DNA from 3 places in the Halomonas sp. AOP7-E1-9 genome. Region 1 is predicted to be linked to each of the others. Evidence: predicted binding sites of a transcription regulator. Region 1 holds the regulator's gene; each other region holds the start of a gene.
What was found. The regulator sigma-54, encoded in region 1, starts transcription at its own class of promoters, with help from an activator protein. The targets are predictions, from matches to a motif close to TGGCACNNNNNTTGCTNT.
Positions count from the first base shown of each region.

Region 2: a site for sigma-54 is predicted at 1,227-1,244, ahead of atzF (allophanate hydrolase). Genes of this name have one in related genera too.
Region 3: a site for sigma-54 is predicted at 1,139-1,156, ahead of ACT3R4_RS15270 (P-II family nitrogen regulator). Genes of this name have one in related genera too.

Region 1 is NZ_JBQSVC010000001.1:172,023-174,293, forward strand. Features, by position in the region: gene lptB (LPS export ABC transporter ATP-binding protein) at 1-419, shown strand, start outside; gene ACT3R4_RS00840 (RNA polymerase factor sigma-54) at 543-1,955, shown strand; gene hpf (ribosome hibernation-promoting factor, HPF/YfiA family) at 2,054-2,271, shown strand, end outside.
Region 2 is NZ_JBQSVC010000009.1:54,310-56,580, forward strand. Features, by position in the region: gene urtA (urea ABC transporter substrate-binding protein) at 1-913, opposite strand, end outside; gene atzF (allophanate hydrolase) at 1,285-2,271, shown strand, end outside.
Region 3 is NZ_JBQSVC010000033.1:23,044-25,314, forward strand. Features, by position in the region: gene ACT3R4_RS15260 (helix-turn-helix transcriptional regulator) at 1-298, opposite strand, end outside; gene ACT3R4_RS15265 (accessory factor UbiK family protein) at 498-878, opposite strand; gene ACT3R4_RS15270 (P-II family nitrogen regulator) at 1,231-1,569, shown strand; gene ACT3R4_RS15275 (ammonium transporter) at 1,616-2,271, shown strand, end outside.

The DNA.
Region 1 (2,271 bases):
TGGAAACCCGCAAAGATCTGGACAGGGCAGGACGAGAGCAGCGGCTTGAGGCCCTGCTTGACGACTTTCATATTACCCACATCCGTGACAACCTGGGCATGAGCCTTTCCGGCGGCGAGCGGCGACGCGTCGAAATTGCCCGTTCCTTGGCCACAGAGCCCGCGTTTATCTTGCTGGACGAGCCATTTGCAGGTGTCGATCCCATCTCGGTTGGCGAAATCAAGAGCATTATTCGCGCCTTAAAACAGCGCCACATTGGCGTGCTAATTACTGATCATAACGTCCGAGAAACACTGGATATTTGCGATATCGCCTATATTGTCGGTGACGGCCACATCATTGCTGGCGGTAGCCCTCAGACTATCCTTGATAACCAAAAAGTGAGGGAAGTTTACCTGGGTGCTGATTTTCGCTTATGAATTTAATTTCACCGCTAAACAGTGATCTGCAGTAAAAAATTTATCAGTGGCATGCTTATTGCACTTGCACAACAACATGACTCGCACTAGGGTGAAGCTTTCCGATTAACGAGTGGTTCTCAGATGGTCATGAAAGCTTCTCTCCAATTGCGTATCGGTACGCAGCTGACCATGACACCTCAGCTGCAGCAAGCGATTGCACTGCTACAGCTATCGACATTGGATCTACGTCAGGAAATTCAGCAGGCACTGGATGCCAACCCAATGCTGGAGCAGGAAGACGAGTTCGGCGAGCAGGCGACCGTCGAAACACCCGACGAGGAGTGGTCAGAAAGCATTCCCGAGGAACTGTCTGTCGATAGCGACTGGTCTGACACTTACCAGGACATGGGTAGCTCTGGCAGCAGCGAAGGCCCCGATTTTGAACGCCAGGCCGCGGGACAAAGCCTGCATGGACATCTCCTTTGGCAGCTGGCGATGACCGATTTTACGGCTCGTGAGCAGCTAATCGCCGAAAGCCTGATTGATGCACTGGATGCCAATGGCTACCTGACGCAGCCGCTCAACGATATCCGCGATGGGTTACGTGCTCAAAGCATCGAAGGTCTCAGCCAGCGAGAGTTGGAGACCATTCTGATGCGCTTACAGCAGTTCGAGCCAACGGGCGTCTTCGCCCGTGACTTGCGCGAATGTTTGATGCTTCAGCTAGCAACGCTCCCCGACGACACGCCCCTACTGGTTCCCGCGCGCCGATTGGTTCGTCAGTTTCTTGAAGCGCTGGGCAAAAATGACATGCGCCTATTAAAGCGCCGCCTAAGCCTGGACGATGAGCAGCTAGACGATGTGATCGGTCTGATCCGAAGCCTGGACCCACGCCCAGGCAGCGCTTATGGCGTCACCGACGATAGCTACATCACGCCCGACCTGGTTGTACGTCATGATCATGAAGGCTGGCACCTGGAGCTTAACCCTGAAGCCCTGCCCCGGCTGCGTATCCAGCCCGACTATGCCAGCTTAATCAAGCGTGCAGACAAGAGTCAGGATAACCAGTTTTTAAAAGAGCACTTGCAAGAAGCGCGCTGGCTAATCAAAAGCCTGTCCAGCCGCAACGACACGCTTCTACGCGTAGGACGCGAGATTATCACTCGCCAAATCGGTTTTTTAGAGCACGGTGAAGAAGCGATGAAGCCGTTGATTCTTGCCGATATTGCCGAGGCGGTTGAGATGCACGAATCAACCATTTCTCGAGTCACCACACAAAAATATATCCATACCCCACGGGGCGTATTCGAACTCAAGTACTTTTTCTCAAGCCAAATTAGCGGGCAGGATGGCGCAGACAGCCATTCAAGCACCGCAATTCGCGCCCGGCTTAAAAAGTTGATTCAAGATGAGCCTCCCGGCAAACCTCTTTCGGACAGTCGTTTGGTGACATTACTGGGAGATGGCGGCATCACAGTGGCACGCCGTACGGTGGCGAAATATCGTGAGTCGCTGGGCATTCCCTCATCAAGTGAACGTCGTCGTTTGCGTTAGTCGTTACAAGAGAAATGGCAAAACTCGCGACAGGGGCTTTGCAACACCGTAAAAAGGGTTACAATCGAAATTCAGTCCGATGGATAAGGAGCACGTCAATGCAAGTAAATATCACGGGTCATCATGTAGAACTGACTGACGCCTTGCGTGACTACGTTAATGAAAAACTTGAACGCATCGAACGTCATTACGACCACATCACCACGGTACAAGTCACCTTATCTATTGAGAAGGAGCGCCAACATGCCGCGTGCACCCTTCATGCAGCAGGCGCCGACTTACATGCCGACGCCGAAGATGTCGATATGTATGCCGC
Region 2 (2,271 bases), on a different contig from region 1:
CGCCGGTGTAATCGATCCAGGCGTCGATAAAGTCGTAGTTGTCATCGGTATCCACGCTCATGAAGTAGTTCCAGGCAGCCAGATGGCCAACGAGCGGCGCAGTGTCGATACCGGAAAGCTCCTGCTCACCTACCGAAAACGCAATCACTGGAATATCAGCGGCATCAATACCCTGGTTGGCAAGCTCGCGGTAGAACGGCACGTTGGCGTCGCCGTTGATGGTCGAGATCACCGCGGTAGACTTGCCCTCTTCACCGAAGCGACGAATCTCGGAGACGATGTTCTGCCAGTCGGAGTGGCCGAAGGGCGTGTAGTTGACCATGATGTCGTCGCCTGCCACGCCGTGCTCATCTTTCAGAAACGCTTCGAGAATGCGGTTGGTGGTGCGCGGATAGACATAGTCGGTACCCACCAGAGCAAAGCGCTCAATGCCGACTTCGTTAATCAAATACTCGACAGCGGGAATCGCCTGTTGGTTGGGCGCGGCACCGGTATAGAAGACGTTTGCAGACGACTCTTCTCCCTCGTACTGCACCGGGTAGAACAACAGACCATTGAGTTCTTCAAACACCGGCAGCACCGCTTTACGTGATACCGATGTCCAGTTGCCGAACACCACGTCTACCTCATACTGGGCCAGCAGCTCGCGGGCGCGTTCGGCAAACAGCGGCCAGTTGGAGGCCGGGTCCACTACCACGGCTTCCAGCTGACGACCCAGCAGACCACCGGCTTCGTTCTGCTGCTGGATCAGCATTTCAACAGTGTCTTTTAACGTCGACTCACTGATAGCCATGGTGCCAGAAAGGGAGTGAAGGATACCCACTTTGATAGGGTCATCATTGGCTGACGCATGAAACGATACCGAAAGGGCCAGTGCAGAAAGACCCAGCAGTGCCTGTTTTTTCAAGTTCATGTTTCGCATCCCCAAGCTGCAAGCGGGCAGCTAGATATTTGTCATTAATCAGGTGTACTCAATTGCCTGAAAGCGCCTGTAACTCGTCCTGCACATTGCACGATGCGTTCCACACTTTAAAAAAACATAAAAAATTCAACCATATAAAAAGTATACAAGTTGTTTTACAGGAGTTTTCCATCTTTGATTCAGGGTCTTAAAGCACTTCATTGGTGCTAAAGCGGTCTGATTCGCACGATAAAAGTGCATAAAAACTGTCCATTTTTATCCTTTTATCGCCAAGCTTCTGTTTTTAAAACATTTAGCATTTTCTTGGCCTGTGGTTTGCAAAATGACTTGTATACAAGACCATGGATAACCAAGGGCCAAACATGATGACCACACGCGGCTGGACACTCGAACAATGGCGGCAGGCATATAACGAGGGCGCAACCCCGGGAGCCTTACTCGGTGAATTGATCACGCAACTGGCCAAACTTGATAGTGCCGACAATGCCTGGATTTCACTTCTCGACCAGGAGGGGCTGGCTCATGCCCTGGCAGCACTTCAAACACGTCTGGACGAGGCAGACGGCAAGATAGACAAGTTGCCGCTTTACGGCATTCCGTTTGCGGCGAAAGACAACATTGATGCCACCGGGTTTGCCACCACGGCGGGCTGCCCGGCCTACGCCTATCAACCCACCCGTGACGCTGCTCTGATTGACAAGCTGCGCGCCGCGGGCGCAGTACTCATCGGCAAGACCAATCTGGATCAGTTTGCCACCGGCCTGGTGGGTACCCGCTCGCCGTTTGGTGCCGTGGCCAATAGCTTCAATCCTGAAGTGGTGAGCGGCGGCTCGAGTTCTGGGTCGGCGTCCGTGGTGGCACGCGGGCTAGTGCCATTCTCACTGGGTACCGACACGGCAGGCTCCGGTCGCGTGCCCGCTGGCTTAAATAACCTGGTCGGGCTTAAACCCACCAAAGGCCTGTTCAGCATTGATGGTGTAGTACCGGCGTGCCGCTCGCTGGACTGTGTCTCCATCTTCTCGTTGACTGTCAATGATGCCGGGCAGATCGCCGAGCTAATGGCCGGCTTCGAGCCTGCCGACGCTTTCTCACGCAAGGCGCCAAGCGCCCTCCCCCTGGATGCCCCGGCCATACGCCGTCCTGGCCCGCTAGCCAGGCTTGCCATTCCCCAGTCGCCCCAGTTCTTCGGCGACGTGGTGGCTGAAAAGGCATGGCAAACGGCCGTGGAAAAATGGCAAAAGCTTGAAGGGGTAACGCTCGTCGAACTTGATTTTGCCCCCATGCTTGAACTGGCCGCCCTGCTTTATGAAGGGCCGTGGGTAGCAGAGCGCCACGCCGCCGTGGAAACC
Region 3 (2,271 bases), on a different contig from region 1:
CGCAGAACCCCTGCCCCGCGCCGATGGTTAGCCGCTTCTGGCCTTGGGTAATGTCAATCCAGCCCTCTATAACAACGCTTAGAAACCAGGGTATCGTCTGTGTGGAACGTGAGGCGTAGCGTTGGCGTACTTCAAGGTCGGAGAGGGTGAGATGCAGCGCAGAAGAAAGCGGCAAATCACTCACGCTGCCTTGGGCAATCGGGTCGTCAATTCCCTTACCGGCATACAGGTAATCAATACCGAACGTTTGGCCCAGTTGGCTAAGTGTCGATGGCGTTAACGACGTAAAGGTTGGCATCAATAGGGGCCCTGCGGCTTGGTAATCCAGTGATCAACCCAGCGAGAAAACGCCGCCCAAAAGAGCGACGCTTGAAAAGAGGAGCGGTTCGTGGGTTATCCAGAGAACGCGTAAATCATCGTGATCCTACCATCAGTAGATTAAAACGCAATGATAGGTGTTCTCATTTTGGTGGCGGCAGGCGTTACCAGCACTGTGCTTACGTATCGCTTTTCTTATCGTCGTTCAGTGTGCTGCTGGCAGCCGGTTTTGGGGCAGCGGGCGCATCCGTATCGGCGTTGGGCTGAGCGCTTTCAGTGGCCTTAGTGGCGACTGGTAGGTGCTTCTCAGGCTGACTCGCTTCCATCGTAGCTTCCAACTGCGCTACTTGCCTCTCCAGGGCTTCTACCCGCGAACGCGTGCGCTGTAGAACGTCCATCAGGATATCGAAGTCTTCCCGCGATACGAGCTCCAGCCGATCAAAGGCACCACGAACCACCTGTTGAACGCCTTTCTGAATATCTTCCGGCGCTTGTGACGCATTTTGTAAGCGGTCGCCAATCTGTTGTGCCAAACGGCTAATACGATCCTGGGGCGTCATGGTTCTCTCCTTAAATAATGATGCTTTAAAAGTGGGCACTATTTTAAGGATACGCAACCCGCCGCCAGTACGCATGTATTGCGTATGGCATTGGTGCATTTATTCGTTTATCTCGTTGCCCAGTCATGGTGCGCCAACCGTTCGCGTCGGTTCTTTTTTGGTGCAATCGGTTGCGCCCTACGCCTTTCGCGATCTTAGGGTGTGCGTAAAAGCGCCTTATGTTTTGTTAAGTCACTAAAAATTAATAAGAAATTAGCTAATGGCACGGTATGCGCATTAGTAGAGCATCGCCATTTTCAGCGGCAATGCCGCTAGCTATCTAGCAGGACTTATCCAGCAGGAGAGATATGGGATGAAACTCATCACCGCCATCATTAAGCCATTCAAACTTGACGATGTCCGCGAAGCACTGGCCGACAACGGCGTGCAGGGCATTACCGTGACAGAGGTAAAAGGTTTTGGGCGTCAGAAAGGGCATACCGAGCTCTACCGGGGTGCTGAGTACGTGGTCGATTTTCTGCCCAAGGTAAAAGTAGAAGTAGCGGTTGACGATGCGCGCCTGGAAAGCGTGATGGATGCCATTTGTAATGCCGCTAACAGTGGAAAAATCGGCGATGGCAAAGTATTCGTCACGCCGCTCGACGATGTTATCCGAATTCGTACCGGTGAACGCGGCGTTGATGCCGTTTAAACAGGGGCTTACCGGGCTACTTCGTAGTTCAACGGGGAACTAACAAATGAACGAACTGGCTGATCTGAGCTACGCGCTCGACACGTTTTACTTCTTGATGTGCGGTGTATTGGTCATGTGGATGGCCGCAGGCTTCTCCATGCTTGAAGCAGGCATGGTGCGCGCTAAAAACACCGCTGAAATTCTGACGAAAAACATCGCGCTGTTTGCGATTGCCTGCACCATGTATCTGCTGGTGGGGTATCACCTCATGTACTCCAGCGGCGAAGGCGGCTTCTTGCCAAGCCTGGGCTTTCTGCTGGGTACTGAGAACAGCGTCGATTCAGTGCTGGCGGGTGGCGAAGATGCGCCGTACTACTCCATGCGCGCTGATTACTTCTTCCAGGTTGTCTTTGTGGCTACTGCCATGTCGATTGTTTCCGGTGCGGTCGCTGAGCGCATGAAACTATGGGCCTTTTTGGCCTTCGCTGTGGTCATGACCGCCTTTATCTATCCGGTTTCTGGCTACTGGACGTGGGGTGGCGGATGGCTGAGCAGCGTGGGTTACTCGGATTATGCTGGCTCGGGTATTGTTCACATGGCAGGCGCTGCCGCTGCTCTGGCAGGCGTGCTGATTCTGGGGCCGCGTAAAGGTAAGTACGGTAAAGATGGCGCTATCCATGCCATTCCCGGTGCCAACATGCCGTTGGCAACGCTGGGTAC